Regions from separate parts of the Paenibacillus sp. UASWS1643 genome, predicted to be linked through region 3. Evidence: predicted binding sites of a transcription regulator. Region 3 holds the regulator's gene; each other region holds the start of a gene.
The links. Region 3 encodes Rex, which represses fermentation and respiration genes when NADH is low (regulators of the CRP and FNR family bind a similar motif). Its sites were predicted from a motif close to TTGTGAAATATTTCACAA; they were not measured.

Region 1: the regulator Rex is predicted to act here: its motif matches at 6,509-6,526, upstream of FE296_RS01140 (cytochrome ubiquinol oxidase subunit I).
Region 2: the regulator Rex is predicted to act here: its motif matches at 7,746-7,763, upstream of adhE (bifunctional acetaldehyde-CoA/alcohol dehydrogenase).

Annotation. Positions count from the first base shown of each region.
Region 1 is NZ_VXKZ01000084.1:1,036-11,932, reverse strand. It holds gene cydC (thiol reductant ABC exporter subunit CydC) at 124-2,061, opposite strand; gene cydD (thiol reductant ABC exporter subunit CydD) at 2,063-3,970, opposite strand; gene cydB (cytochrome d ubiquinol oxidase subunit II) at 3,972-5,000, opposite strand; gene FE296_RS01140 (cytochrome ubiquinol oxidase subunit I) at 4,972-6,387, opposite strand; gene FE296_RS01135 (hypothetical protein) at 6,770-8,062, shown strand; gene FE296_RS01130 (glycosyltransferase) at 8,062-9,054, shown strand; gene FE296_RS33155 (glycosyltransferase family 4 protein) at 9,056-10,594, shown strand; gene FE296_RS01115 (class I SAM-dependent methyltransferase) at 10,591-10,897, shown strand, end outside.
Region 2 is NZ_VXKZ01000098.1:31,982-42,878, reverse strand. It holds partial or broken gene FE296_RS06470 (ABC transporter substrate-binding protein) at 1-966, opposite strand, end outside; gene pflA (pyruvate formate-lyase-activating protein) at 1,159-1,911, opposite strand; gene pflB (formate C-acetyltransferase) at 2,000-4,258, opposite strand; gene adhE (bifunctional acetaldehyde-CoA/alcohol dehydrogenase) at 5,053-7,665, opposite strand; gene FE296_RS06450 (Crp/Fnr family transcriptional regulator) at 8,096-8,812, shown strand; gene FE296_RS06445 (hypothetical protein) at 8,900-9,613, opposite strand; gene FE296_RS06440 (hypothetical protein) at 9,811-10,542, opposite strand; gene FE296_RS06435 (winged helix-turn-helix transcriptional regulator) at 10,734-10,897, opposite strand, start outside.
Region 3 is NZ_VXKZ01000108.1:64,897-75,793, forward strand. It holds gene FE296_RS14815 (tetratricopeptide repeat protein) at 1-432, shown strand, start outside; gene dinG (ATP-dependent DNA helicase DinG) at 574-3,435, shown strand; gene FE296_RS14825 (redox-sensing transcriptional repressor Rex) at 3,649-4,302, shown strand; gene FE296_RS14830 (amidohydrolase) at 4,289-5,596, shown strand; gene FE296_RS14835 (cell wall elongation regulator TseB-like domain-containing protein) at 5,636-6,166, shown strand; gene FE296_RS14840 (hypothetical protein) at 6,467-6,994, shown strand; gene FE296_RS14845 (AAA family ATPase) at 6,987-8,489, shown strand; gene FE296_RS14850 (3-hydroxyacyl-CoA dehydrogenase family protein) at 8,623-9,495, shown strand; gene FE296_RS14855 (acetate/propionate family kinase) at 9,492-10,697, shown strand; gene asnS (asparagine--tRNA ligase) at 10,799-10,897, shown strand, end outside.

The sequences.
Region 1 (10,897 bases), on a different contig from region 3:
TCCGCACTCATTCGGTGTCATTCGCTAATTGATAATTCATGTATAGGTTCAGTCCAGCTCAATCATCTGGGCTGGTATGCAACATCCACACATCTTGAAACGCAGGCGCTCATAAGCTCACACTTATCTCGAGGCTACCGGTGGCAACGGTTGTTCTTGTTGCTGCCGACCTGTCCACCTCGGCCGATCAAGTTCAATGAGACGGCGGTATCGCTCTTCCCCAGCCAGCAATTGTTCGTGAGAACCCTGCATGGCAATCTTTCCATTTTCCATAAAAATAAGTTCATCCATCTGTTCCGCACCAATCAGGTGATGGGTCACCCATATCATCGTTTTGCCTTGCAAAATGTCAAGAATGGTCCGCATCAACTCGCGTTCCGTCACCGGATCAAGCCCAACGGTTGGTTCATCCAATATAATAACAGGTGTCTCCCGGAGCAGTACCCGGGCCAGAGCAATCCGTTGCCTTTCCCCACCGGAGAAACGCAGCCCCGTCTCCAGCATCGGCGTATCATATCCCTGCGGCAAGGATTCGATCAGACCAGATAAACCTACTTGCGTGGCCACCTTACGAATCTCCTCATCCGTTGCATGTGGACGACCAATCCGCATATTATTGGCTACTGTGGTGTCGAACAGGTGTGGGCTCTGATTCAGCACCGCGATGACATCAGTGATACTCTCACCCAAGGTCTGCACAGGCAAATCATTGATCAGAACTTTCCCCGCAGACGGAAGTAATGCCCCCTGAATCAGCTTCAACAATGTCGATTTGCCGCCGCCGCTTCGTCCAAGAATAGCTAATTGTTTGCCTTGTGGCAGATGAAGGAATACATCATGTACGGCGTAGGAATCATCCGCTGCATAACGGTAACTTACGCGATTAATCTCGATGTCTGCTCTTAGTTTGGGTGGAATGCGAAGGCGAATTCGTCTGTCCGGAATATCATTCGCCGCTGGCAAGGACTCGGATGACTGTCCAGCCATCATGTTGCCGTTTTTTACTACAGAGATCGATTTGCCTGTTCCGCCAACATCATCCACTCCAGTCTGCCCCTGAAGATCCGATTTCCCTTCCAGCTGTTTCAAGCGGTCCAGTGATTCCCGGTACTGAGGCAGATGCTCCACCGCATCCCCTACAGGCAGAAGTGTTTCCGTGAGCGGGAATAACACCAATACAAAAGCAGCAATCATCACGGCAGGTAATTGCCCGACAGAAGCGGCGTTTCCAGCCCATAGCGTCACGGATACGACCATCAGGCCAATGACACACTGGGCCATCAGATCACGCCAGCGTGTCCAGCGCCGCAACTTGCGACGAATCGCATCGACCTGTTCTTCCGCCTCTTCCTGCTGCTGAACAAATTCGGTTGCTCGTCCACTTGCAAGCCAATCTCCCAGTCCAAGCACACCGTCAGTCAGTCGGGTATACAACCTGCTGTTTTCCTTTTTCAGCCGTACACGCCATTTCCACGTCACTTTCAGGGAAATCGCAGGTAGCGCGGCAACAAGGAATAACATATACAAGCCCATCCACACCGCAAATCCCAGATCAACACGGCCAAAAGCAATCACAGCCCCGCCGTACATCACAAGTGCAGTAACAGCGGGAAAGACTGTACGCAGATAAATATCCTGCAACCGCTCCACATCATCGGCGAGTGCTCCAAGTACATCTCCAGTCTGCATGCGAGAACGCAAGAACAGGGCCTGTGGCTCCAGAATGCGATATAGTCTCACCCGTTGATCGGCCAATACACGCAGTACGGCATCATGTCCTGCCAAGCGCTCGATATATCGAAACACCGCGCGGAATATTCCAAATGCACGTACACCAACAATAGGTACATACACCATCAGAATATTCTCAGGACGCAGCGCAGACTTGGAGATCAGAAATCCGGAGGTGAACAGCAACAGTACCGCACACAAGGCAGCGCATGTACCCAGCGCAATGACTGCGATGAATCTCCAGCGGTACTGTGCCACATACGGAGCGATCCAGCTATTTTTTTCTTTTCCGTTACGGACGGTCTCCATATGTTCATATCCGGACTTCATTTTATATCGCCTCCATCTGAGCCTGAATCATCTGATAATATACACCTTGTCGTGCCAGCAATTCCTGATGTGTTCCCGTCTCTGCCACTGTGCCGCCATCCATGACAATAATCCGATCCATATGTGGCATCCAGTGCAGACGATGGGTAGCCAAAAATACAAGTTTGCCTTCAAACAGCGGCAGCATCGTCTGTTTCAGTTCATACTCTGTTTCCACATCCAGATGAGCTGTCGGTTCATCAAGCAGCAGGATGTTCCGTTGACTAAGCAAGGCTCTTGCCAGAGCCACCCGTTGCTCCTGCCCACCACTAAGCTGTCGGCCGCCAGCCCCAATAGGCTCATGCAACCCAGCGGATAATGAGGTCAGAAGCTTGGTTAATCCAGCTGCGCTAATGGCCTTGGCCACCTCCGCATCCGAAGCCTCCGGCATGTAGAAACGAACATTATCGGCCAAGCTTCCACTAAAGATATACGGATACTGCGGGATAGCTGCCGTCTGTCTTCGCCAAGATTCGAGCATATCCGGTGTAACCGGCTGTCCGTTAGCCAGTACTTGACCCGAAGTAGGTAACTGGAAACCAGCCAATACATCAATTAATGTGGACTTGCCTGCTCCGCTGGCGCCAATAACACCGATTTTGCCAAGACCCGTGATCTGAAATGTGACATCCTTTAGCGAATAAGGACCTTCATCATCATGCCGTACCTGTACATCCGTTAGAGCCAATCTGCTATTCTCATTCCAGGAGAACACTGAGGAAGCGGAAGAAACAAGCTCAGGAATAACATCGGGATCAAGATCAGGATGCACCGCAGCCATGTTATCGCTCAACACGACACGTATGGTCGAGATGCCGGCCTTCCTTTTACCCGAAGGTAATGATGGTGTAGATCCTACTTCGTCCTCTGCCGTATCCGGGTGCGCAACAACATTAGCATAGGCTTCCTTCTGTTTCTGTTCAGCGGCTCTACCCCGTTCGATCACCTGACTAATGGCCGCTCCAGCTTCCTTGCCGTCCAATGTGGCATGATAATCAGCGCCGAGCATACGTACAGGCAGGAAATATTCGGGTGCCAGAATCAGTACCGTCAACGCAGGGCCAAGCAGCATATGCCCTTCCGTCAGACGTAATCCCAGACCAACCGCCACGGAAGCAACGGACAGCATGGTGAAGAAATCGAGTGCAAACGAAGAAAGGAAAGCCATACGCAGGGTGGACATCGTCGCCTTCCGATACCGCTGACTGACCCGCCGAATGGAGCCTTCATGTGTTTTGCTCTGTCCCAATGTTTTTAGCGTCTCCAGCCCACGCAAGGTATCAACAAAATGGTTAGCGAGTGCTTTGTAGGATCGGAATTGTCCGTCTATCTTCCGCTGGGCTGCGAGGCCAATCAGAATCATGAACACGATCAGGATCGGTAGTGTCAGCATCAGAATAACCCCGGACATCAGATCCAGCTTGAACACATACAGCAGAATGACGATGGGTGTGAATCCTATGCCCAGCATGCGAGGAATGAATAGTTCGAGATACGTCTTGTACTGGGCTGTTCCCTCACGTGCCAGTGTAACCAGATGTCCTGTGCCCTCCGTCTTGGCATAACGCGGTCCAAGTCTGAACCACTGCTCCACCATCTGTCTGCGCAGATCAGTCCCTGTCCTCTCCGCATATCGTGATGTCACGAGTTGTAACCAGAAGGATAGAGCGTATCGGGCGGCAAAAGCAGCCAAGAACAGCAGCAGTACAGGGTACTGCTCTGTTACGGATGAACCTTCAAACAATGCCGTGATGGCCTGTGCCAGCCATTTGGCTTGCATAATGATCGTCATCGCCTGTAACAGTACCAGCGCTGATGCCAGCGCGAGTACTGGCCGGATGCCCGGCAGCTTCAGCAGCCCCCGTCCCATATCAGTACTCCAGGTGGTGCTGCTCGTTCAGGCGTTTGCGGAAGATATAATAACTCCAGATCTGATAACCAAGGACAAATGGCAGCAGTGTACAAGCCACAATCGTCATTACTTTCAATGAATAAGCACCAGATGCCGCATTGTATACGGTCAGGTCAAATGCAGAACCAAACGAACTCACCATGACTCTTGGGAACAGCCCGATAAATACAGAAGCAAAGGCAATTGCAATCACCGCACCTGTCATACCAAAAGCCCAGCCTTCACGCTTCTGACGCACGAAGTAAGCCGCAAGTGCAAGCGCGACTGCGCCAAATACAACCATGATCCAAAGGGCCCAGCCCCGTACGGTGAATACATCGGTCATAAAATACGTCATTAACGCATAAACAGCGAGCAGTGCAGCCAGCGGCAGCATCAATTTTTGCGCTGTATTCAAGGCACGCTCTCTGAGTTCCCCGACTGTTCGTAGTGAGGCAAACAGCAATCCATGAACCAGACACAGCAGGGTTACACTCAAACCACCAATCACGGTGTACGGATTAACAATATCGAAGAATCCTGCACGCAACTGCATCTCCCCATCAATAGGCAGACCCTTCATGAACGTGGCAAAGACTACGCCGAACAGGAAAGGCAGGAGCGCGCTGGATACCACAATGATGATATCCCATGTTTTGCGCCAGCGCTGCTGTTTCATTTTACTGCGGAATTCGAAGGCAACCCCGCGACCAATCAAGGCGAGTAACACTACCACAAGCGGCAGGTAGAAACCACTGAACATCGTGGCATACCAGTGCGGGAAGGCTGCAAACATGGCGCCCCCTGCTGTAATCAGCCATACTTCATTACCATCCCAGAACGGACCAATCGAGTTGATCAGGGTCCGGCGTTCGCGGTCCGTTTTGGCAATAATGCCTGTAGACATCCCCACACCAAAATCAAAACCTTCCAAAAAGAAGAAACCGACAAACAATACGGCAATCAGCAAAAACCACAACTCACTTAGTGACAACGGAATAACCCCCATCCACGCCGAACGGATCGGCCGATTTATCGTGATCTTCTGGCTTCTCGACCGCAAACGGCCCTGCCTTGATCTCACGTACGAACAGGTATACCATCACGATTCCGAGAACCGTATACGCGGCGGTAAAAGCGATGGTCGAAAACAGGATCATTCCTGCGGATACGTTCGGTGAGACCCCGGCTTCGGTGGTCATATAACCAAATACCGTCCATGGCTGCCTACCAACCTCGGTCATAATCCAACCAGATGTATTGGCGATAAACGGTAGGGAGATGGCGAATACCATCAGGCGCATAAACCACTTTCCAGCGACCTCCAGCTTCTTGCGCATGGCCAGGAACGTACCGTATAGCGCCAGCGCAATCATCAAACCACCTGCTGCAATCATGATGCGGAAACTCCAGAACGTTGTCCGAACTGGCGGGATGTAGTCCCCCGTTCCATACGTCTGCTCATATTCAGCCTGAAGCTCCTTCATGCCTTTGACACTACCGGAGAACTTACTGTAAGACAGATAACTGAGTAACCCTGGGATTTTGATCTCACCGGAGTTCTCCTGTTTGTCCGGGTCAATAAAAGCAACCACCGTCCATGGCGCTGGATCTTCTGTCGTCGTCCATGTGCCCTCACTGGCTGCCATCTTCATCGGCTGTGTCTCCACCAGATATTGCGCTTGGAAGTGCCCGGAGAAAGCGACACCGAATGAGGAGATAAGAGCAATAATGATCGCTATATTGAACGATTTGCGGAAGATCTCCACATCCTGTTTTTTCATCAGTTTGTAAGCACTGATTCCCGTTACGACCAAAGCACCTGTCATCAAGGCCCCGAAGATTGTATGTGGGAACTCGACGAGAAGCTGACCATTCGTGATGAGTGCAAAGAAATCATTCATCTCGGCTCGGCCGTTGTTAATCTCAAACCCGACCGGATGCTGCATAAATGAATTGGCTGCCAGAATCCACAGCGCGGACAGGAATGTGCCGACAAACACCAGCCAGATGCAGGCCAGATGCACTTTTTTGGACAAACGATCCCATCCAAATATCCACAAACCAATAAATGTAGACTCCATAAAAAACGCCAGTAGCGCTTCAATAGCCAGTGGCGCACCGAACACGTCCCCCACAAACCGAGAGTACTCGGACCAGTTCATGCCGAACTGGAACTCTTGCAGAATACCTGTGACTACACCGACGGCAAAGTTAATCAGGAACAGCTTGCCCCAGAACTTCGCCATCGTTTTGTAGATTTCCTTACCCTTAACAACGTACAACGTCTCCATGATTGCAACCAACAGTACAAGACCGATGGATAGCGGGACAAAAAAGAAATGGAAAATCGTTGTAAGTGCATATTGGATACGCGATAACATAATCGGATCCATACCGTTACCCCTTCTTTCTGTTCACTTCGCAGTATGCGTATCTGGCATTGAAGCTGCACCTTCGCTGTCTGTCCGCCAAATACGTTGATGAACGTATTGTGCCAGATTACCTATCTTATACATGTGATAATTATCACAATCTTCGTCTCTAGAGCAAAAAAAGTGATCCTGGTCACACAAAAGATAAAATTCAGTCTATTATCTCAGCTTGCCAACTTCATGTATTGATGGAAGATACTCATGTTTGGGACGGAATGCCCATATGTTAGTCTCAGGCATATCATGCGAAGTACCGTGAGGGCTTTACATATGAAGTGAAAGCATGAAGTACATGCAGAACGAATGACGCGCCATATTACAGTCAAGGTGAGGTGAACGATTCATGGAAAAACCTGCGCCATTATCAGGTGAAGACTCCGAAGTCAGCCTGGATAAGACCAGTACAACACAGTCCCCGGTCCGATATGTTCTCTTCCCTCGCAAAGGGGGCTGGTCATCCTTTCCCTATCCCGATATTGCTGCACTGCTGTCGATCGAGGGAGAAGTCTACTATGTCAGCAGCCTGACGCAAACAGAAGATGTACCTCCGGTCATTACCGTCATCTCCCTCCCTGAAGCCGAGCAGCTATTGCTGGAACCTCGCACCGTAGCCGTAGTCGCCCATCCCTACTGGCTAATGGCTACGGCTTCGCTGGAGCCTGAGCTATGTATCGCCCTGCTCCCTGAGCCTGCTGGAAACGAAGCAGAATCTCCCTTATGGGAGAGTAGTATTTCCAAACTGGTCGGCATCGCCGATCTGGTAGGCACATCCTCCGAAACACGTTATATGAAGCTGCTTTTCCAAGGTGCACGCGCTATCTGGCTGGGCGGTGAAGACCCTGCACCTGCAGGTACAATGCAAAAGGATGATCTCGAAGTCCCTCTCCGGGACTACGAACTGTTCTTCCTGCATGCGCTGCGGCAGATCCTGTCAGGCACTCCGGATAGCGTCACCCTGCTTCAATGCAGTGTACGTGCCGACTTCTACCGCCAGCTTCGTGCCAAAGCAGGTGCACATGAGACGATATCCTTTTTGCTGGCAGCCTATGAGTACTTGCTTGAAGATCCTCGGGCTATCAATTCACTTCAAGAGGCATTCTCCCATGCGGTCTTGAATGGTCGCAGTGACTGTGTAGTCTCCCACTATAGATTCCTGTCTGCCATTCATGCCCGGGTCGGACAGTTGGAGGACGCCCTGCGGGTGTATGGAATTAGTGCAGCCCATGAACAAGAACGGCATCATTATGAACAGTTATGTCGCTGGCTTGAGGCGGGAGAAGATCAACTTGTACGAGCGGAACTACTGCGTATGAACGATGATTATGGAACTGCGCTGCGCATCCTGGATGAACTTGGCGGAGAAACCGCGAGACATTGGAAATTCCGCATCTACCAGGAGACTGGACGTGTGGAAGAGGCACTGGCTCTGGTGCATGCAGTCGATATTCAGGATGATGTCAGTCGCCGGGACTATCAGCAATTATCCGGCAGTGCGCTGGCACTGCGAGGGGAACGACACGGGGCAGTCCGACATTTCCTTGAGACAGCACTGGAGGATGAAGATGCGCTGGCCCGGATTGTGGAGCTGGAGCTGTTGGATCATGCTGTACAGCAATTGCTTGGGGAGGTGCCATGATGCTGGACCCGAAGAAGCGTAGACAACAGTTGAATGGGCCAATGGTGCACAGGGATATCCGAACCGAAACCACTTACACGCCAACGGAAACAGTCGATCGAACACATACAGACGCATCGAGAGATGGCAATCACACGCCAGATCCTGCACAACCAGCGCAGAACATCCGAAGCCAGGTACATCACTGGGGCGGTGCACAAGTTCAGGGAGAACAGGATGCTTCTGCAACAGAAGAGGAAACGAGTGTATTCAAAGAGCCCCACTCCATCAGTCGGGTTCGTAAAAGCACAGGCAACAAACTAACCGCGATGCTCCAGGTTCGCAATGAGCGTGGCCGATACCTGGAAGAAGTATTGCATGATCTGAGCGAGTTCGTGGATGAAATCGTGATTGTGGATGATGCCAGCACAGACGGAACCCCGGATCTATGCAAAGCCTATCCGAAAGTGGTCCGTTTGGAGGTGTTGGAGAAACCGCTGTTCGCCGAGGAATGGCGGCTACGCAACACTTTGTGGCAAGCAGCGGCAGGCACACACCCTGACTGGTTACTCTCGGTTGATGCGGATGAGCTATACAGCTCTGAGGCCAAGAAAGCCATACGCACGCTGATTAATCAGGAGTATGCGGACTGGTTTGCATTCCGTTTCTACGACATGTGGGGCGGCCGGACCCATTACCGTGAAGATGATCTCTGGTGTCTGCACAAACGGCATACTGCTTCACTTGTACGGTATATGCCTGGATATCCTTATTTTTATCCACAACAGAATCATCATGTTCCCCGTCTTCCCTTGTCCTGCACCGTGTTGCCTGGAGTCAGTACGGAACTGAAGGTTCAGCATCTCGGCTGGGCAGGCAGTCTGGAGGATCGGGTGCGTAAATATTTGCGTTACAAGCGTATTGATCCTAGCGGCGAGTCGGGCAATCTTGCACACTACGAGTCGATTCTTGATCCGGAACCTCGGCTGATTCCCTGGAAGGAGGGACCGTGAGATGGGCGTGGTGAGTATTCTGACGCATAGCTTCACCGACGGGTACAACCGGGAATTCGGCCGGGTATTTGGTGGTGGGCTGGAACGATATATTCTGGATCTGTGCAGTGTCATCCGTGGACTCGGACATATTCCCGAGGTCCATCAACTGTCCTATTTTGAGGCATTCCAGACTCGAACGGAGCAGATTGACGTATTTGGTTATTCGTACGACATGGATAATGTCCCGGAAGCCTTTGACCGGATGGCAGCAGCTGCGCGCGGCCCGGTAATCTATGCCAGCTGTCTGTGGCAACCCATCACCTACAAACCCGGCAGTCTTGGCATCTGTCACGGCATTAACTGGGATCGCCCCGGACTGCCATTGGAGACCAAACAACAAGTGGCGGAACATATTCAACTGGCTCTGGATGGACTCGTGCGCATTGTATCGGTGGATTCCCATTTCCAGACCTTTTGCCGGGCTGCGTGCACCTATACCGATCCAAGACAGGTCGTCCTGATTCCCAATGCAGTGGATACGTCCTATTTCACACCTGCCCCGCCAACGCGCACACTCGAGCAGGAACAGGAAGACGAATGGCTTGCCGCATGGAAGACCGATCTGGCGAGTCATGAGGAGAATGCCGGTGCAGTTATATCAGGGTTGAAAGCTGAGGAAAGCCAGGCTGGACCAAGTGGTGATGGAGCGTACAGTGCGAAGGCTAACGGAGATGGAGGTGGGGATACAGACGATCAAGAACGAGAGGAGAAGGGCGCGGTAGATCTCCATTTGGAATTATCAAAACTGGAAACAGCCGAGGTAAATGGCGAAACGTATAGGGTTGCTCGTAACCTTCGAAATGCAACGGATTGGGCTACAGATGTTCTAGCAGAAGCAGATGCTGAATATCAGGATAATGTTCCGATTCAGGGACAGGTTGAACAGAAAACTATGGATGTCCGCTTGACCTCTCCCCGCCCAATTCGCATTATATATCCGCGCCGCATCAGCATGGAACGGGGCATTATTCCAATGATGCTAGCAGCGGATAAACTACTGGGGGCTTTTCCGGATTTGGAGATTGAATTTGCCGGGGAATTGGTCGAAGGCAGTACGGTCGGGAGAGTCTTTCGTTACTGGCATCTTACTCATCCACATGCGGGGCGAATTAACCAGCGCACGTATGATTTCCGGGATATTCGGGAGGCCTACCATCAGGCAGATATCGCCGTAATTCCAACCGTGTTCTCGGAAGGCACCTCCTATGCCTGTCTGGAAGCGATGAGCTGTGGACTCCCGGTAATTGCCTCCAATGTTGGCGGATTGAATGATCTGATTCAGGATGGTTTTAACGGGCTACTGGTACCTCCTGGTGAGCAGGAACTAACCGCCGCACTGGTACGTCTCGTACAGGATCGGGCCGAGCGGGAACGACTGGGAATCTATGCGCGCGAGACCGCACTGTCCTATGATCTTGCCAGATGGCGGAGCCGGTGGAGCACGGTGTTGGAATCTTTTTTGGCAGAGACAGGATTAAAGGAGGGAATTCGGGGATGATGGATACGCCCAAGGCACCGGAATTCATGGAATCAAGATACATTAGGCAAAGTGACCCTAAAACGGACACATTGGTCTTCCCCCTGCATCCGGCATGGTGGAGCCGTCCCTACGAATATGAATGGGCCCGGCGGTTTGCACGTCCGGATGATGTGGTCCTTGATGCAGCCTGCGGCATCTCCCATCCGTTCAAATTCTGGCTTGCCGAACACTGCCGTGAGGTTCATGCCTGTGACTGGGATGAACGCATTTTGTCTGAAGAGGCTATAAAGCTGGATATTGTTTCTGATTTTGGCGAGCAGG
Region 2 (10,897 bases), on a different contig from region 3:
TCACCTGCTCCGTTCTCTACCGGAGGCATATTGAAGAATCCAACCTTGCCAATGAGCGATTCACCGCTCTGCCCTTCTTTGAATACAGATGATTTCCATGTTCCGTCATACATCAACACCGCTTCTCCACTGGTAAATTGCGTGGTATATTCGGCATACTCGAAGCCCAGTTCACCTTTTTTGAAATAACCCTTATCCACCCATTCCTTATGTTTGGCAAAACCTTGCACAACACCCGGGTCGGTCCACTTCGCTTCACCTGTTGCAAACTTTGCGGTAATCTCCGGCCCGGCATATCGGGACCACAGATGGTTGGTTAACATAAGCGGTACCCAGCCCGCCTTGGATGCGGAAGCAAGCGGCACTTTGCCATCAGCCTTGATCTCGGCCAATATATTGTCCAGTTCAGCCATGGTAGTTGGGGCTTTCCATCCTTTTTTGTTCGAAGTACTCTTTATTATAGAAAAAACCTTCGCCCGAACCGCCAATCGGCAGTCCATATACTTTGCCTTCATACGTAAACGGTTCAAGGGATGTAAACTGGTCCTGAATGCCCAGCTCTTGCAGGATTGGGGTCAGATCAAGCAGCATACCTTCCTTGGCATACACTTTGGAATCCGGGCTGCCGAACAGTTCAAATATATCCGGCGGGTTACCTGCTGCCATCTCTCCGCGAAGCTTTTCCTTACGATTTACATCGGATTCGACACCATCCAGCGTAAAGGTCAGATTGGGTATCTCACCCTCAACTTTGTCCACAACATCCTGCAGAATGGCCAGTCTTTTCTGTTTGTCGGCTCCCACCTGCGTGTGGCGGAGAAGCATTTCAACCGGTTCCTTACTTGTTTCCTCCACAGGTGTATTGCCTGCGCCTTGCTGTGGCTCGTTACTTGAGCTTGCACATCCCGCCAAAGTCCATGAAGTGATAAGCAATAATGAAAGCAGTAATGTCATTCCTTTTTTCATCTGGTTGACCCTCCTCAAGATATTGAGCATTTGGCTTTACACTCTGATTATAAAAAGCCGGAGCTTACATCGTAAGGATGACAATTCATCAATGGAGGGATAAAATCCTTCACTGGACAAAAAACAGCCCCTGCGAAGTGTATTCGCAAGGGCTGCTTGGCTCTTAGTTTCTACGTTATATATAAATGTTGATTACTTACCGGAACAAGCCGCGCCAGCCGTTTCCTGGCGACCTTGTTCGATCAGGCGATACGCCCGCTCCACTTCTTCTTCACTTGGCGAAGGAACACCATCCAGTGGATATACTTTGCCGAGCGCCTCCCATTTATAGATCCCCATCTGATGGTATGGAAGAATTTCGAATTTCTCGACGCCATTTAATGTTCCAATAAATCGTCCGAGGTTAAGCAGATCCTCTTCCTCGTTATGAATGCCAGGAACATACACGTGACGTATCCACATTTTCCGACCTTGCTCAGATAACCACTTGGCCGTTTTCAACGTTCTCTCGTTGGATTTACCTGTCAACTTGATATGTTTCTCATCATCAATATGTTTGAGGTCCAGCAGAACCAGGTCTGTATGATCCAACAGATCGTGAATCCGTTCCGGTTCGTTAAATCCGTTGCTGTCCAGTGTCGTATGCAATCCCCAGCGCCGCTTCACTTCCTTGAAGATTTCGGCTACAAAGTGGGCCTGTAACGTTGGTTCTCCGCCAGATATCGTGAGTCCGCCTCCCGAGCTGCGGTAGTAGGATAGATACGGCTCAATTTCAGCCAGTACCTCCTCAAGCGTCATTTCTTTTCCACCATCCAGCGCCCATGTATCAGGGTTGTGGCAATATTGACATTTAAGTAGACATCCTTGCATAAAAAGCACAAAGCGGATGCCTGGGCCGTCAACCGTCCCGAAAGTTTCGAGTGAATGAATATGTCCTTTAACCATGCTGCCTCTTCCTTTCTGTATCCGCATCCGCTGTGCGTTTAATATGTTTGGAATGCCTTGCTCTAGCAGTCCTCTACTTGCAAATTATTTACATCGAGCCATGGAACGTACGGTTGATGACATCCAACTGTTGTTCACGAGTCAGTTTAATGAAGTTAACGGCATATCCGGATACCCGTACAGTCAGTTGCGGATAGTTTTCCGGGTGATCCATCGCATCAATCAATTGCTGACGATCAAATACGTTAACGTTCAGGTGATGAGCGTTTTGACCGAAGTAACCATCCATCATCGCAGTCAGATTGGATTTACGTGTAGTCTCCTCTTTACCCAATGCTTTTGGCACGATGGAGAAGGTATTGGAAATACCATCAAGACTGTGTTCATAAGGCAATTTGGCTACAGAGCCAAGGGATGCCAGTGCACCTTTTTTATCACGACCATGCATTGGGTTCGCGCCTGGAGCAAATGGTTCACCTGCTTTACGACCATCCGGTGTGGTCCCTGTTTTCTTACCATATACCACGTTGGAAGTGATCGTTAGAACGGATTGTGTTGGAACTGCGTTACGGTAAGCTTTGTGCTTGCGAATCATGCCCATGAAGTTCTCGACCAGTTCAACAGCAATGCTGTCTACGCTGTCTTCATTGTTACCGTAACAAGGAAAGTCTCCTTCGATTTCAAAATCAACAGCGATGCCTTGTTCGTTACGAATTGGTTTTACTTTGGCATATTTGATTGCACTCAGTGAATCTGCTGTAACCGAGAGACCGGCTATACCACAAGCCATCGTACGTACAATGTCACGGTCATGTAATGCCATTTCGATACGCTCATAGCTGTATTTATCGTGCATGTAGTGAATGACGTTGAGGGTGTTCATATACAGTTTCGCCAGCCACTCCATCATTGGTTTGAAGCGTTTCATAACCTCATTGTAATCCAGCACTTCGCTAGTGATGGCAGGATACTCAGGTCCAACTTGTGCTCCGGATTTCTCGTCACGACCACCGTTGATCGCATACAGGAGAGCTTTTGCCAGGTTGGCACGAGCGCCGAAAAATTGCATTTGTTTCCCGATCTTCATCGCCGACACACAGCATGCAATACCGTAATCGTCACCGTAGATTGGACGCATCAGATCATCATTTTCATACTGGATTGAGCTGGTTTCGATGGATACTTTGCTGCAATAATCTTTGAAAGCTTCTGGAAGTTTCGTTGACCAGAGAACAGTCAAGTTCGGTTCTGGTGCAGGACCCAGGTTGTGCAGTGTATGCAGGAAACGGAAGCTGTTTTTGGTTACACGTGTTTCACCATTCACAGACATACCGCCGATGGACTCAGTCACCCATGTCGGATCTCCACTGAACAGTTCGTTGTAATCCGGTGTGCGCAAGAATTTGACAATCCGCAGTTTCATTACGAAATGGTCAACCAATTCCTGAGCCTGTTCTTCGGACAAAATACCTTCTTGCAGGTCACGTTCAATGTAGATATCCAGGAAAGAAGATACACGTCCCAGTGACATCGCAGCACCGTTTTGTTCTTTGATCGCAGCAAGATAACCGAAGTACAACCATTGGAATGCTTCTTTTGCTGTAGTCGCTGGCAAGGAAATATCGAACCCGTGCATTTCGCCCAATTGTTTCAATTCTTGCAATGCACGAATCTGTTCAGACAATTCTTCCCGCAGACGAATGACATCTTCATCAATAACATCAACTTCGAGTGCGTTCAATTCACCTTTTTTGTTACGAATCAGGAAGTCTACCCCGTACAAAGCTACACGACGATAGTCACCGATGATCCGGCCACGGCCGTAAGCATCTGGCAGACCTGTAATAATCCCTGCTTTACGCGCTGCACGCATATCGGAAGTATAAGCATCGAATACACCCTGGTTATGTGTTTTGCGAATGTTTGTAAATATATCAATGACGCCTTGAGGCAATTCGAAGCCATATGCTTCACATGCATCAATCATCATCCGGATTCCGCCTGTTGGTTGAATGGAACGTCTGAATGGAGCATCCGTCTGAACGCCGACAATCTGTTCTTTGGATTGATCCAGATAACCTGGTTGGTGAGAAACAATAGTCGCTGGTGTGTTCACATCAACATCAAGGACACCGCCGTTATCCCGTTCCTTTTTGGTCAGATCAGATACGATCTCCCACAATTCTTTGGTATTCTGGGTTGCACCTGCTAGGAATGCTTCATCACCGTAATACGGAGACAAGTTGTGTGCCAGAAAATCATTCACATCTACGGATTTGGTCCATGTTCCTTTGGTAAAGTTTCTCCAGCCTGTTTGTTGTTTGACATCTTTTTCAATCACCGACATCGTAATCCCTCCACTAATTTGGATTTCTGGACACATAACATCTTGCTTTATTCGTAGCATTGTGTGCCCAGAGCCGCGATTAATGTGAATTGTTTCACATAAACCGGAACATGTTCTCTCTACTTGGGAACCGGAACCGCGGAATGAATGTTTTTCTTACATTTTCAGTATACGACTTGAGGCTTTCACCATCTGTGATTTTTGTCACAAAGTCAGTGAACTAACTCACTCCACCTGTGCTGTGTCCCATTGAACCCTATTTAGTTTCACACTTAGCCACTCCGCGGGCAGAACAACTTCCGATCGCTGTTATCCCCGGATTTTTTCAATTTTATATTTCAAAGGGGAAAATCCGGGGATAAAGGCGAACGCTCCGCTTCTTCAGTTTTTTCTGCCCTCTCCGTTATTGTGTGAACATCTGGCTCAAACGGTCACATCACGGATTCCGTGTAACCTCTTTAGAACCCTTTTGCTCCTCTATGCTCGGAGCAAATCAAATCTTAAAATAAATCCTGAAAAACAGGTGCTTCGCTCTTCTGTTTTTCTGCCCTCTCCGTTATTGTGCGAACATCTGACTCAAACAGCCACGTCACGGATTCCATGCCACCTCTTTAGAACCCTTTTGCTCCTCTATGCTCGGAGCAAATCAAATCTTAAAATAAATCCTGAAAAACAGGTGCTTCGCTCTTCTGTTTTTCTGCCCTCTTCGTTATTGTGCGAAAGACGGCAATCGGGGCTCCCCTCTCGGGGAACCCTGATCTTCTTGCCGTAAGGCACGCTTCATTCTAGATTCTTTATTCAAACTTTCCGTAGAAAGCGTTGCGGTACACATCAGCCAGTTCAGTTACCAGCGGCAACTTTGGATTGGCGGTTGTACATTGGTCTTCGAAGGCACGGTCAGCCAGATAATCTACATGTGCTTCGAAGTCTTTGGCATCAAATCCGATTTCCTGGAACGATTCTTCAATGCCCAATGTTTTGTTCAGTTTGCGAATGGCATTGATGAGACTGGTTACGCCTTCTTCTGTCGTGCGAGCAGGCAATCCCAAGATGCGGGCAATTTCAGCATACCGCTCATCCGCTACAAAGTGCGAATATTTCGGGAACGATGCGAATTTAGTCGGTTTTTTTGCGTTGTAACGAATGACGTGTGGCATCAGGATTGCATTGGTGCGTCCGTGTGCGGTGTGATACTGACCGCCCCATTTGTGCGCCAAGCTGTGGTTAATACCCAGGAATGCGTTGGCAAACGCCATACCGGCAATCGTGGAAGCATTATGCATTTTCTCACGTGCCAGTTTATCTCCTTGCAGCGCAGATTGCTCCAGGTATTGGAATACCAGCTGGATTGCTTTGATCGCAAGTCCATCCGTGTAATCATTTGCCATAACAGATACATAAGCTTCAATCGCATGCGTCAGTACGTCCATACCTGTATCGGCAACGGCTGTTCTAGGCAGGGAGTATACGAACTCCGGATCGACAATCGCTACGTCTGGTGTCAGCTCATAGTCGGCCAATGGATATTTGGTGTTACCTTGATTTTTATCTGTGATAACCGCGAACGATGTCACTTCAGAACCTGTACCGGATGTGGTTGGAATCGCTACAAATTTCGCTTTTACGCCGAGACGTGGATATTTGTAGATCCGTTTGCGGATATCCATGAATTTTTGTTTCAGATCGTTGAAGTCCGTGTCCGGATATTCATAGAACAACCACATAGCTTTGGCAGCATCCATCGGTGATCCACCGCCGAGTGCGATAATGCAGTCTGGTTGGAAACGGCGCATCATTTCGGTTCCGCGGTCTACCGTTGTTGTGGATGGATCTGGCTCAACATCGGAGAACACTTCGATCGCTACTGGCATTTGGCGTTGACGCAGATAGTGTTCTACTTTTTCAACATATCCAAGTTTCACCATCATGGCATCCGTAATAATCGCCACACGTGTGATATCAGGCATTTTGGCAAGATACTGTGTTGCCCCTTTTTCGAAGTAGACTTTGTTCGGCACTTTGAACCATTGCATATTCACGGTACGGCGAGCCACCCTTTTCACATTGATTAAGTTCACAGCGGTTACGTTGGAAGAAGTCGAGTTACGTCCGTATGATCCGCATCCCAGTGTCAATGATGGCATGTTTGTGTTGTAGATATCCCCGATGGCACCGTGTGTGGATGGTGAGTTCACAATAATCCGTCCAGTTTGCAGACGATCTGCGAATTTGCCAATCACTTCTTCATTTGTGGAGTGGATAACCGAGGAGTGACCCATGCCGCCAAAAGCAACCACTTCTGCTGCACGCTCAATGCCCTCTGCTGCCGTTTTAACTTTGTAACAAGCCAGTACCGGGCTTAATTTCTCAGCCGACAATGGGAATTTCGTACCTACTCCTTCAATCTCGGCCACGAGAATTTTGGTGCCTGCTGGAACTTCAATTCCGCACAACTTCGCAATGCTCACCGCAGATTGACCAACAATCGCCGGGTTCACCGCACATTTCTCGGCATTAATCGCACCTGCTGTCAATTTTGCTGCTTCATCTTTGTTAACAAAGTAACAGCCGTTCGCAATCATTTTTTTCTTCACTTGATCGAAGATCGGTTCTTCAATGATGACCGCTTGCTCGGAAGCACAGATCATACCGTTGTCGAAGGACTTCGACAGGATCAAATCGGTCACTGCCTGATTGATATCCGCGCTTTTCTCGATAAAGCAAGGTACGTTACCCGGTCCTACGCCCAGTGCAGGTTTACCACAGCTGTACGCTGCACGTACCATGCCTGATCCGCCTGTTGCCAGAATGAGAGCCACATCATTGTGATTCATCAGTTCGTTTGTACGATCCATGGAAGGATCATCAATCCATTGAATACAATCTGCTGGTGCACCATGTTTCACAGCCGCTTCCAGCAGGATTTTAGCAGCTTCCCGGCTACAATTCTGTGCAGATGGGTGGAAACCAAAGATGATCGGGTTACGCGTCTTGATGGAAATCAATGCTTTAAACATCGTCGTTGATGTTGGGTTCGTGACCGGTGTAATCCCCATAATAATGCCGACCGGCTCCGCAATTTTCTGGAAGCTCTCATATTCATTATCTTCAATCACACCTACGGTTTTGTCATACTTGATGCTGTGGTACACATATTCTGTTGCAAATATATTTTTGGTGATTTTATCCTCATACACTCCGCGGCCTGTTTCTTCTACGGCCATCTTGGCGAGCATCATGTGTTTATCCAGACCCGCAAGCGCCATCGCTTGCACAATCCGGTCAATCTGCATCTGATCCATCTTCATGAATGCGGCGTGTGCTTTATTCGCTTTGTCGATTAACGTTTGAATATACTGACCTGCTGTCGGTTCTTTTGCTGGGGCGACTTCGTTCTTTACAGCCATCTCCCTCATCCTCCTAAAGGTTCGTATTAGTTTGTCTCTCTCGTTTACATTCACATCGTAACATGACAATAAACTTAATTATGTGATTTTTTTCACAAAGTATAACAAATTTAATTTAAGTTTTGTATTGTCCTCCATACAACCATTTTCACTTCCTATTTAAAATATAGGGCTGTAAAATTCATCCTCCCCATTAAAAGTGAATTTTATCACAATGTTTGAAATTTCGTCATTTTTGCCCCCTTTCCTTCCCCCTCAAACGGTAAGATTAGGTATATACTGAACTTAAAAATTGAACCACCGCAATTTGTACCGTCCTTCCTCCCGGCCGAGATGACCCTGATCAGGACGGCAACGGTTTGCGGCGAACCTCGGAGGCTACTGCTTACTACAGAAGGTCGTCCGATGGACATAAAGGGGAGATAGACTTATGAGAGAACTAACAACTGTACTGGAAAAGCGCGGTAATACTAACTGTTTCTCGGAAGCAAATTTCAACCATCTGCTGGTTACCATGAAAGATAGAACCTATCCGGAAGGTACACATCTGTACTGGGAAGGCGACATCTCTGACAAACTTTATTATATGAAACGGGGTCGTGCCCAGATCACCAAATCCACGGATGAAGGCAAGGAACTGATCATGTACATGTATCAATCCGGTGATATGATTGGGCAGGCTGATCCCTTCTTTGGCTCTAAACACAGCTTCTCAGCGGAAGTGCTGGAGGACAGTGAGATCGGTGTATTGGAGCATAAAGACCTGGAGATGTTGATCTGCCAGCATTGTGACTTTGCGATCGACTTTATGAAATGGATGGGCATCCACCACCGGTTGACACAGACCAAATTCCGGGATCTCATGTTATATGGCAAACCGGGTGCACTTTGCTCCACCCTCATTCGGTTGTCGAATTCGTATGGTGAGCCTCATGGAGAGCATGTCATTATACACAAAAAAATTACCCACACGGACCTGTCCAATATGATTGGAGCCACTCGTGAAAGTGTAAACCGCATGTTAAGCGACCTGCGCAAGAAAGATGCGATTGAATATGACAATGGCATGATTGTCATCAAAGATCTGAAGATGCTGCAAGGGATCTGTCACTGTGAGCTTTGCCCGAACGAGATCTGTCGTATTTAACATTTGGCTATGCTAATCGGGTATTACTTATAAATTTAATGAAAAAAAGCCCAGTTCTCTAAAAAGAGATTGGGCTTCTTGGTATACTTAGGATGCATTGGTCAATTCAAGCTTTACCGCATCACGTGGATTCAATTTCATGTCCAGACCATTTTCCATTAATTCTTTGTCATTCACCATAATGACCCACCGCTCATTCATACGAGGCGTGACATTCTCGACCGAAACGACAAATTTGTTATTCTCCGACATTCTTACAATGCCGCTGGACTTCAACACATCGCGAACTGTGCACTCTTGAACGTAGACGCCGGCATATTGACGATTAAGGGTTGGCATAATGTTTCCACCGCTAACCTTGAGTAACGTTGTCTGATATGCAACGCCATCCCCCCCACTGTCAGCGGCTTTCACGTAAATGATCACTTCATCTTTGGCATGAAGTTCCATGTCCCAATCTTCCTGCTCAATATCCTTGCCATTCAATTTGACAGCCCAGCTAAGCGAAGAATCCAGAGAAACTTCACCGACGGATTGAATCCGTTTGCCATCTGCCGTAAAATCGACCAGTCCGCTATTGAGTAATGCTTTTTTGAGTGTCAAACCCTCACTAAAATCTCGCTTAATGGACTTTGTTGCATCAGGCAAAAACGTACTGCCATCTACAGCCACTGTGATTGTATTCGCTGTTTCTGTCTCTTTGACAATTGGCTGTTCAGAAGGCTGTGTCTCACTACAACCAGCCAAGATCGCCAGCAGGAGCAAACATACACCTATGTAACCGGGGATTTTCTTCATCATGTAGGTAACACCACCCTGCGTAAAATCATTCACCCTGTTGTCCATAACCTCTATTATGGCACAACCCTAGGCAAAAAAAAGTGTCAAAGCCGTTACTTTTATTGCGCGTGCCCTCCAGAGAGGGCTTATACAACAAAGAGAGCCTGCACACAGGCTCTCCAATCAAAATCATTTTTATGTTCTCATTGGTTACGTTATCACTGGACACTAGCCTGCATATATGTCCGTCCTCCGTCGCCATCTTTCAGATATGGATTAAGCCCAAAGAACTGCTCCTCAGATACGTATACACCTGTCAGCAATCGCCCTTCAAGCAATCCACCGTCCACCTGCACGCAGCATGAAGGTGCGTCTACATACTCCTGATACAACGGAATCTGCCCATATTGTTGATGTACCTTGAACACCTTCCCTTGCTCATGCAAAGGTCGTTCCGAAAAATAGGTAGGCACAATATAACGGGCAATGACATCCAGTTCCTGCACGCTGTAAAAGGGTTCATCACCAAGCCATGGTGCAAACATTCGAATCTTCTCATATTGTGACCAAACAACCGCCTGAATCAGCATTTCTGCCTGAACCAGCCGACCTTCTCCCACATCCAGAACCAACCGCTTACCATGGATGGTTTCCTCCATCTGAGAAGTCGTTGAATCAGGTTGTCCCAGCTCACATCCGATACACTTCCAGCCCCTGGACGTTTGAATCCATTTTTGCAGCACCGCCGGAGCTAATCTCGGACCATCGTTGTTCACAGAATGCGTATTCACTTCGGCAAGATCATCCTTAATTGAACGGGAATATGCTGTGCGCTTGAACAACTCCGCAGCTTTTTTATAAATTAGATGGACCTGAATGGATGCGCTCTCAAGTTCTGCAATATCTTCTTTGCCGTAGCGTACTTCACGGGATAAGCTTTCTTCTCTCATGACAAGTGGGCCTCCTTCGCTCCGGCCGTCTGTGGCCATTTTCTATAGATTATACTACAACTCATGACAACATGTGCATAGCCCAGGAGAAAAACGCCGATCCACCTAATACTTAAGACAAAAACCCCTGATTTCCACGGAAATCAGGAGTCTATGCCATTCATGTAACAAAAGTGGGTGATGCTTATACGTTAGTCAACCCACTGCTCAGCCCAGTCTTGAATTTGATTCATGACGGGCTGGAGCGCTCTACCTTTCTCCGTCAGTTCATATTCAATACGAACTGGCGTCTCGGGATAGACGTGACGAACCAGAATACCTTCACTCTCCAAATCTTTCATCCGTTCGGATAACA
Region 3 (10,897 bases):
GAACAGGAAGCTGTTACTGCTCTGCCTGAACTCCATCTGGAATGTTTCAGTCGAGGTCAGGGCTATTTCAAATTACAGATGTATCCGCAGGCGATCATGCAGTTCTCCCGGGTTGTGACCGACCATCCGGAGAGTGCATTGACACGGTTTTACCTGGCACTCGCGTATCTGAATCTGGAACAAATGGCGGAAGCCGGGACACATTTGCAGCAGATCATGTACCTTAAGGGTTCTCCTCGATTAAAAGGGCTTGTATGTAACGCCCTGGGCTGTATTCAAGCCAAGCTTGCGAATCCCGAAGCTGCATGTTCACTCTTTGCACAGGCCCTTCAGTATGACCCGACATTGACCGAACCACTGTACAACATGGAAGCTTGCAGGTTGAACAGGGGGAAATTGCAATATGCTAATCAGCTGACGACCCTTCATTAAGCGGGAATTCGGCGACAAAAAACGGTGTTCCCTCCTTTGGCATAGCGGCGGGGACACCGCTTTTTTGTCAGTTAATTTTCAAATCCCCTTTTTTTTGCTATGCTGTAACATAGACTGGAATGGAAGGGACCGTACATTGCAATGAAATTTGCCGTATTGGATTTCGAAACAACCGGCACGCAGTCCGACGGTGAGATTATACAGGCCGGACTTGCCATCATAGATCATGACTACAGCATAACTCAAATATATAGTTCTTATGTGAACCCTGGTGTACCGATTCCCCCGTTTATTTCGGGGTTGACGGGTATTACCGATGAAGATGTGGCGGACGCTCCTTCACTCGAAGAGATGATGATGGAGATGGTTCCGCTGCTTAATGATGTGGTGCTTGTTGGACACAACGTCGCTTTTGATTTTCACTTTTTGCAGAATGCTCTTGACCGTTGCGGTTATTTGCCGTTCACTGGCCGCATTCTGGACACGATTGATTTTCTGAAGATTACATTCCCATCACTGGGTTCTTATCAACTTGGTTACGTGTCTTCCGAATTTGGATTTCAACATGATCGCCCTCACCAGGCAGACAGTGATGCACTGGCGACAGCCTATGTGCTGCTCAAGTGTCTGGATGAGTTAAAGGAATTACCGCTCATAACGATTCAGCGCCTCAGTGACCTGTTTGCACCAGAAGACAGTGACTTGGGTTGGTTTTTGGACGGAATGCGCAGTGAGAAGGAAGCAGAGCCGATTCAGGATCTGGACGGACATACCTATTATCGTCAGCTTGCTCTTAATGTAAGTGATTGGACTGATATAGGTGCACCACGCGATGAGCGGGAAGCTAACCCCCTCGATGGTGTAAGCTTCGAACAGTTTATGGACCAGGTTCGTGAGAATCTGAAGGATACGCTGGATCATTACGAAGAGCGTGAAGCGCAGACTCAGATGTTCAGCAGTGTAAGGCAAGCCCTGGATGAAGAGAAACATCTCTTGATCGAAGCAGGAACAGGTACTGGTAAATCTCTGGGTTATCTCTTGCCTGCTATTTACGAAAGTGTGAAGCAAGAACAGAAAGTTATGGTCAGCACGCATACAATCAACCTGCAGGAGCAATTGAGAGAGCGGGACATTCCGATGCTGACTCAAGTGGTTCCGTTCCCGTTTAAGGCTGCTGTATTCAAAGGACGTGGACATTACCTGTGCCTGCGCAAGTTTGAACACAAAATCAATAAACGTGAATTCGCTACACCCAAAGAGGATTATTTCACAGCTGCTCAGATGATTGTCTGGCTTACGCAGACCGAAACCGGAGATGATGAGGAACTTAACCTTAGCGGACGCGGAGGGGACTTCTGGGAGACGGTACAGAGCGAATCTGAGTCTTGTCTGGGAAGATCATGTCCATGGTTCCGCAAATGTTTCTACCATCGTGCCAAACATGAGGCCGGGTTGTCAGATATCGTAATCACCAATCACTCCAAATTATTTACGGATGTGAAAGCCGCGCATCAGCTGCTGCCAGCCTATGAGAGTCTTGTGATCGATGAGGCACATCATCTGGAGGATGTCGCTGGAAAACATCTTGGAATGCATATGAAATATTTCACCTTGGTTCATACACTGACCCGCCTGTTTAAGGACAGTCGTAATGGTCAGCTGCCTATGCTTCGTTCGCAGTTATCCGGGCATGAAAATTCGGTGCAATGGGGCTCCATGGTGGATCAGATGTTCCCGCTCGCTCTTGAAGTTAAGGAGCTGTGGGATCGTATGAGCGATGCCTTGTTCGGTCTGTTGCCTGAACGAAGTGATGCTTCACCGGGAGAGACGGGGCAATTTTCCCTGCGTCTGAAAGCATCTCAGAAACCTGCGAAATGGCAGGAGTTGCAGGATCTGGAGAACCAGATCTATGTGACTCTGGGGGATTTGGTCCGCAAAGGGGACAAATTGCTGCTTGAGGTGAAAGAGGATCAGGATGATTATCAATCGGATAGTCTGATCACGGACATTACAGGACTGCTGAAAGATCTGACCACATTGAAGGAGAATCTGCGTTTCTTCATGCGTATGGATGATGTCAAAACGGTGTACTGGATGGAAGCAAGCGGTCAGTTCCGCAGCAAATCTCTTCAGCTGTATGCTGTACCTGTAGATGTCAGTGCACAACTTAAGGATTTGTTCTTTGATAAAAAGAAAAGTGTTGTGCTTACATCGGCTACGCTCTCTGTAGATAAGTCATTCCAGTTCATGATTGAACAGCTTGGCTTGCAGGAAGCTTCCGAGAATAATCGGTTATTAACGTCGATGCTGCCATCACCTTTCAACTATCGCGATCAGGCACTTCTGGTGATTCCGCGTGATTTCCCGAGTGTGAAGGGCAGTGTGGGTGATGCGCACTTTGTCAATATGCTGGTGCAATCACTCGCAGAGACCGCAATTGCCACGCGTGGACGCATGATGGTTCTGTTTACTTCATACAAGATGTTGCGGCAGGTCTATGATCCACTGAAGGAGGCGCTATCTGGTAACGACATCTCGTTGCTTGGGCAAGGCGTTGACAGTGGAAGTCGTTCCAAATTGACACGCAGGTTCCAAGATGCCAAAGCTACGGTACTTCTGGGTACAAGCAGCTTCTGGGAGGGTGTAGATATCCCGGGAGAGGCGCTAACCTGTCTCGCTATTGTGCGACTGCCTTTCCAGCCACCGAATCATCCGTTGGTGGAAGCCAAGAGTGAGTTGCTTCAGGAACAGAAGAAAAATCCGTTCATGAAACTGTCCGTGCCGCAAGCGGTCATTCGTTTCAAGCAGGGATTTGGACGGTTGGTGCGTACAGCGAAGGACAGAGGAATTGTCATTGTTTATGATACACGGGTGATTGAAGCGTACTATGGTAAATTCTTTTTATATTCTTTGCCTGGTCCCAAAATGGAGCATATGCTGACGGAGCAAATGGTTCCACGAATTACCGAGTGGTTGGAAAAACCTGTTAATGAACAAGAATAATGGTTGTTTTGTTCGTTATATCATTGCATGACACTATCGTTTGGCGTTAAACTTTATTAGATATTTCCGTATCCGATTAAAGCAGTTGCACGTAAGAACTTATAACCTAAATTACAAGGAGCATTCTGTATACAACGTCTATCTTTGAATTTATACAGAATGCTCATCTTTTCATCTATTATTTTATCGTGGCCTTGGTAAGGGGGAGCAAGAATGAAATCGGATAAAATTTCGGAAGCGGTGGTACGACGTCTGCCTGTATACTTGCGTTATTTGAACGAGTTGCATCAGCGTGAGGTGGCTACTGTTTCTTCTCAAGAGCTTGGACAGAGGCTGGATCTGAATCCGGCCCAAATTCGTAAAGACCTGGCTTACTTCGGTGATTTTGGTCGTAAAGGGATCGGGTATGATGTATCCTATTTGATCGAGAAAATTCGTCACATTCTCAAAATTGATCAGCAAATTAATGTAGCTCTGGTAGGAGCGGGTAATCTCGGTCAAGCCTTGTCCAACTACAACGCATATCTGAAAGACAACATGAAGATTGTTGCTGTATTTGATGCATATGGACCGAAGATTGGTAGTCAAATTAACAGTTTGACGGTAAAACCAATGAATGAATTGACGGAAGCGGTTAAAACAGAAAACATCCGCATCGGAATTATCACGGTTCCGGATACGGAAGCCCAAAATGTAGCCGATCAGCTTATTGAATCCGGAATCGAAGCGATTCTTAATTTTGCACCAACCATTCTAAAAACACCGCCGCATATCCGCATTCACCATGCTGACTTTACAACGGATCTGCTTAGTTTGGCCTATTACTTGGAGACTGGAAAGGACGACGAGGAAGATGACAACAAATAGATGGGTAATTCACAACGGCAAATTTGCCGTTAATGAAGGCGGCACAACATGGAACGTGGTTCAAGGATACATGGTTGTTGAGGATGACAAGATTGTGCATATTGGTGAGACATTGCCGGATGGAGACAAAAATTGTACCAAAGTGGATGGAAAAGGACTGTTCTTCCTGCCGGGTCTGATCAATACGCATGGTCATGCAGCAATGTCGTTGCTCAGAGGGCACGGAGACGATCTTGCGTTGCAAGTATGGTTGCAGGAAAAAATGTGGCCGATGGAAGCGAAAATGACTTCACAAGACGTATATTGGGGAACTTCGCTATCGGTGCTTGAAATGTTGAAAGGCGGAACTACAGCTTTCCTGGACATGTACGATCACATGGATCAAGTTGCCAAAGTTGTGGAGCAATCCGGCGTTAGAGCAGCACTGGCACGTGGTGTAATCGGGCTGTGCTCGGAAGAAGAGCAACTGCGGAAGCTGGAGGAGTCGGCAGCGTTTGCACGTGAGTGGAATGGACAGGCAGATGGTCGCATTACAACCGTAATCTCGCCACACGCCCCATATACATGCCCTCCTGACTACATAGAGAAGCTTGTACAGGTCGCGAATGACCTGAACCTTCCTCTCCATACACATATGTCTGAAACGCTTCGTGAAGTGGAGCAGAACGTGGCTGATTATGGACTGCGTCCTGTGGCACATCTGGAGAAACTGGGCTTTTTCTCTCGTCCATCCCTGGTTGCACATGCGGTGCATCTGAATGACGAAGAGATTGAAATTTTGGCCCGTCATGATGTGGCTGTATCCCATAACCCGGGAAGTAACCTGAAACTCGCTTCCGGTGTTGCGCGGGTACCTGCGTTACTGAAAGCAGGAGTTACCGTGTCACTCGGAACAGACGGACCGGCAAGCAACAACAACCTGGATATGTTCGAGGAAATGAGACTGGCTGCATTGATCCACAAAGGTGTATCTGGTGACCCGACGGCTGTGCCAGCAGGCGAAGCGTTACTCCTGGGAACGTCATACGGTGCCAAATCCATTTTCTTGAACAATACCGGAGCACTTGAGGTCGGCATGAAGGCTGATTTTATCGCTCTTGACATTGAACAGGCACATTTCTATCCACATACAGACCTGATCTCACATACGATCTACTCGGCTTCTGCCAAAGATGTTGAGCACGTATGGGTGGATGGAAAACAAGTGGTCAAACACGGCGAATGTCTGACGCTGGATGAAGAACGCATTTTGCGTGAGTCTCAATTGGCATTTGATGGTCTGCTTGCTCGTTAATTGCAGGACAGAGCATCATAGGGAAAGGAAGTTCGGCTTTTGAAGAAAAAAAAGAAGTGGATATGGATTTCGCTGCTTGCACTGGTTCTGATTCTGTTTGGACTTCAGCGTTATTACGTCTATGTCACGCAGGACCAGCGCAAGGAAGAAGCTCTCGCTATACAGGCAGCACAGAAGCAACTGGGCATTACATCCTATGATGAATTGCGCAAGTACATCTGGGGAGACAAAGAAGGCTCTGACAACATCTACTGGACCCTGATCGGCAAAAATAAGGATAACCAGGATGTTATGGTCTGGGTTAAATTCGATGCAAACAATCAACCGGCTAAGGGTGCAAACGCTGTACACAGTGAGCTGCTGCAGAATGGCATGTCCGAAGCGCAGATCCGCAATCGCTTCAGTTCTGAAGTTCCTGCCGGCGAGATTAAACGAATCATGCCCGGAGTTGTGAATGGAATATATGTGTGGCAAGTGTATTATAAAGACGGTACGCATAACCACTATCGCTTTTATCGTTTTAGCAATGGAGAACAGGTGGACCTGGTCTACACACTCCCGAACAGCTAGTACAAATAGAGTGACATAACTAGAGAATTAGAGAAATGAAAGAACCGGCAGACGGATATCCGACTGAACCGGTTCTTTGTGTTGTCTGTAAACATTTTTGATTTAAATAGTTAAAATTAATAATTTATTCATATTTTCGCCTTCGAAAATGTATATACGATGTGATATACTCAGATATGTACTCACAGTTACATTCAAAACAAATAATCCTGTCGAAATTCTCGCAGGAGTCAATGTGCACATATTCGTATATACCAATAAGCCAGTAGGTTAGGCCAAAATCTGGGAGGGGTAATTCACTTGAAGCTAAAAGTATTGCCTATTGCTTTAACTGCCGTCATTTCAGCCGTTGTGTTGTTTGGAGGTTGGTTTGTATATCGTCAGGTGGCCGTGCAGAATCCGATTGAAAAGATGGTTACACGGTACGATGGAGTCAATGACGTTCAATTAACTATTAACCGCAATGACGTACAATTGAAACTGGATCTGCAACCGGATGTTGATTTGGGCAGACTGGTACAATATATTCACAAAGAAGGACAGACGGTGATTGGTTCACGCTCGTTAAAGCTGGATGTTGTGGATCATTCCAACGAGGCGCTTGAGAACTGGTGGGGTGATGCCATGTTTACCGTAGCCCAGGCGATGGAGAACAAGCAGTACACCGAGATTACACCAACGTTGTCGAAGATGGCGACGAACGGGATTAAAGTGAATACAGCTATGGATGACAACAATGTATATGTCAGTCTCAGTGACGGAGATGCCAGCAAGTTTATAATTCTGCCGCGTGTGCCCGGTCAGATAGGAGTGTGGCCTAATGCCTAAATGGACAAAAGAAGTTGCCATCGGATTTTTTCCTGTGTTGATTATTTTCCTTGCGTTTACTGGTGTTAATATTGTTCCGATTCTTATTGCAGCGGCGGTTGTCGGTGGTCTGCTGTTCATGATGCAAATGCGCGGCGGGATTACAGTAGGCGCTGCACAGGAACGTAAACGGAAGAAGAAAGGACCTTCGAAGCTTACTTTTGAAGAAATTGGAGGTCAGGACAGTGCCAAGCAGGAATTGCGTGAAGCACTTGACTTTCTCATCAAACATGAAGAAATTCGGAAGTTCGGAATTCGTCCGTTAAAAGGGATCTTGCTGACGGGCCCTCCAGGGACAGGGAAAACGTTGATGGCCAAGGCTGCTGCCCATTACACAGATTCTGTTTTTGTAGCAGCATCGGGTAGTGAGTTCGTGGAAATGTATGTTGGTGTGGGTGCCAGCAGAATTCGGGATTTATTCAAGGATGCGAGAACCCGTGCTACCAAGGAAAATAAGGAAAATGCCATTATATTTATCGATGAGATTGATGTCATCGGGGGTAAACGTGAAGGTGGTCAACAGCGCGAGTATGATCAGACTCTGAATCAGCTCTTGACGGAGATGGATGGAATTTATTCTTCTGAGACACCTCGAATTCTGGTTATAGCTGCAACGAACCGCAAAGAAATGTTGGATAGTGCCCTGACACGTCCGGGACGTTTTGACCGTCACATTCAAGTGGACTTGCCCGACAAAAAGGGCAGAAAGCACATTCTTGAACTGCATGCTGTGAACAAACCTCTGATGGAGGAAGTTAATCTGGAGAAGACAGCCGAGGAATCATATGGGTTTTCCGGTGCGCAGCTTGAAAGTGTTATGAACGAAGCAGCAATATACGCCATGCGGGACGGACTGTTACACATTGAACAACGGCACTTGTCCCTGGCCATTGATAAAGTCATGATGGGTGAGAAGACAGACCGTGAGTCCAGTGTGGAAGAGAAGAAAAGGGTCGCCATTCATGAATTGGGACATGCCATTATGGCTGAACTCGTTCGTCCAGGCAGTGTTAGTCAGGTGGCACTTAGTCCGCGTGGTCAGGCGCTGGGATATGTACGTCACAACCCGCAACAGGAACAGTTCCTCTATACGAAGCGTTTCCTGGAAGAGCAGATCATGATTGCACTCGGAGGAGCCGCTGCGGAGGAAATGTACTACGGTGGACGTTCCACTGGGTCACGCAATGACTTTGATCAGGCAACCAATGTTGTACAGACGATGATGGCTTCGGGGTTGACTTCACTTGGGATTGTGAACATGGATATGGTCACAACCGAGGAACTGATGCGAGAGAATAAATTAATTCTGCAAGAACTGATGGAACAGACAAAGCGGTTACTTGAAGAACAACGGACAATTTTCGACAATTCACTTGACATCTTGATTCGTGAGGAAGTTTTGTCTGGCGAGCAATTTCGTTGTCAATTTCGTGACAGTGCCCTTCTACCAGCATAATTTATTTATGCTGGTTATTTTTTTTTACATTTCACTCGTGCTAAGATATTATTATATGTTGGGTCGAAATTTGTAATTTTCGGCGAACAGGGTACAATAGAGAAATAGAGAACCGAAAGGATGGAGTAGAACCATGTTTTTCAAAAAAATAGGAGTTGTCGGCGGCGGTACGATGGGGCAAGGTATTTCCCAGATGCTCGCAGCCAAAGGACTTGATGTGCTTCTCGTGGAGCATACAACACAAAAGCTGGATCATGCATATGACATGATCGAAACCAATCTGGATAAACAACTGGAGAAATGGGCGATTACAAAAGCGGAGAAGAAATTGATTCTTTCCCGTATTACCAAGGTAGCTCATTTAGCTGAACTTGGAACTTGCGACATGGTCATTGAGACGATTTCAGAGGATCTGGATGCGAAAAAAGCAGTATTCAGCCAACTGGACCAAGTTTGTCCAAGCAATGTCATTCTGGCAAGTAATACATCCACGCTGAGTTTGACCGAGCTTGCAAGCTCGACCAAATACCCAGAGCGTGTTATTGGTATGCACTTTATTCACCCGGTATCCCGGGTTGATCTTGTAGAGATTATTCGTGGACTGAAAACTTCGGATACAACATTCGAAGAAACCAGACGTTTTGTTGAAGAAGTAGCAGACAAAAAAGGAGTCATGATCTATGAATCACCTGGATTCGTAACTTCCCGCTTGATCTGCCTGCTGATTAACGAAGCGTTGCATGTATTGCAAGAAGGTGTTGCATCTGCTGAAGATATCGATGATGCAATGCGTATCGGATACAACTTCCAGCATGGACCACTCGAAATGGCTGACCGTTTTGGATTGGATTCTGTTGAAGCTGCACTCGAAAGAATGTTCCGTGAATTCGGAGAGTTGAAATATCGTCCTTCTACAGTCCTGAAGAAAATGGTGCGTGCAGGACACCTGGGTGCCAAAACAGGCGAAGGATTCTTCAAGTATGACAAGGATGGTGACCGACTGTGAAAGTACTCGTAATTAATGCGGGGAGTTCCTCGCTCAAATATCAACTGTATAATATGACTGACGAATCTGTACTGGCTAAAGGTTTGGTGGAACGGATCGGAATGGATTCCTCCATTCTGACACACAAACCGACAGGCCGCGAGGATGTTACAGAAGTTAGCGAGATTCTGGAGCATACAACAGCGATCCGTAAAGTCATTGATATTTTGACTCATAAAGAAAATGGTGTACTGGATTCTGTAAGTGAAATTCAAGCTGTTGGACACCGTGTTGTTCACGGTGGTGAAGCATTTAAAGAATCTGCATTGGTAGATGATGCTGCCAAAGCTGAAATTCGTCGTTTGTTCGACTTGGCTCCACTTCATAACCCTGCTGCAATGATGGGGATTCGTGCAGCTGAATTAAATATGCCAGGTGTGCCTCAGGTAATGGTCTTCGATACAGCGTTCCATCAGACGATGCCGGAAAAAGCATATCTGTATGCTATTCCGCGTGTACTTTACAAAAAATATAAAGTACGTCGCTACGGCGCACATGGTACTTCCCATGATTTCGTAAGCAAGGCAGCTGCTGAATATCTGGATCGTCCAGTGGAAGATCTGAAAATCATCACTTGTCACATCGGTAACGGTGGTAGTGTAACAGCAGTTAAAGGTGGCGTATCCGTTGATACTTCGATGGGTATGACTCCACTAGAGGGACTGATGATGGGAACGCGTTCGGGTGACCTTGACCCAGCCATCGTACCTTATGTAATGAACAAGGAAGAACTGAGCGTAAGCGAAGTGAACTCCATGTTGAACAAACACAGTGGATTGCTTGCGATCTCGGGAATCAGCAGTGACATGCGTGAGATTACGGAAGGTATGGAGAATGGCGATGCCAACTCCACGCTTGCTTTTGAAATGTACGAATACCGTCTGCGTAAATACATCGGATCATATGCAGCTGCAATGAACGGTGTAGACGTGATCGTCTTTACGGCTGGTGTAGGTGAGAACTCTGTTGTACTTCGCCAAAAAGTATGTGAGCAGCTCACTTATCTGGGTGTTGAACTGGATGAAGCGTTGAATGCCATTCGTTCTGGTGAACCACGCCGGATCACAACAGCGAATTCCAAAGTGGAAGTTCTCGTTGTGCCAACAAACGAAGAATTGGTAATTGCACGCGATACACACCGAATCGTATTGAATTCTCAGTAATCTAACTGTAAAGTAAATATAGAATGACAAGGAAGTGCAGAGGACAGGCATAAGCCTGCCCGCTGCATTTTCAAATTCAGGAACCAAGGGGAGATATGGGCATGAATACGAATTGTGTAATTCGTAATGTGAACGAGCATGTGGGCGAAACCGTAACAATCGGTGCCTGGATTAACAACAAACGTTCCAGCGGTAAAATT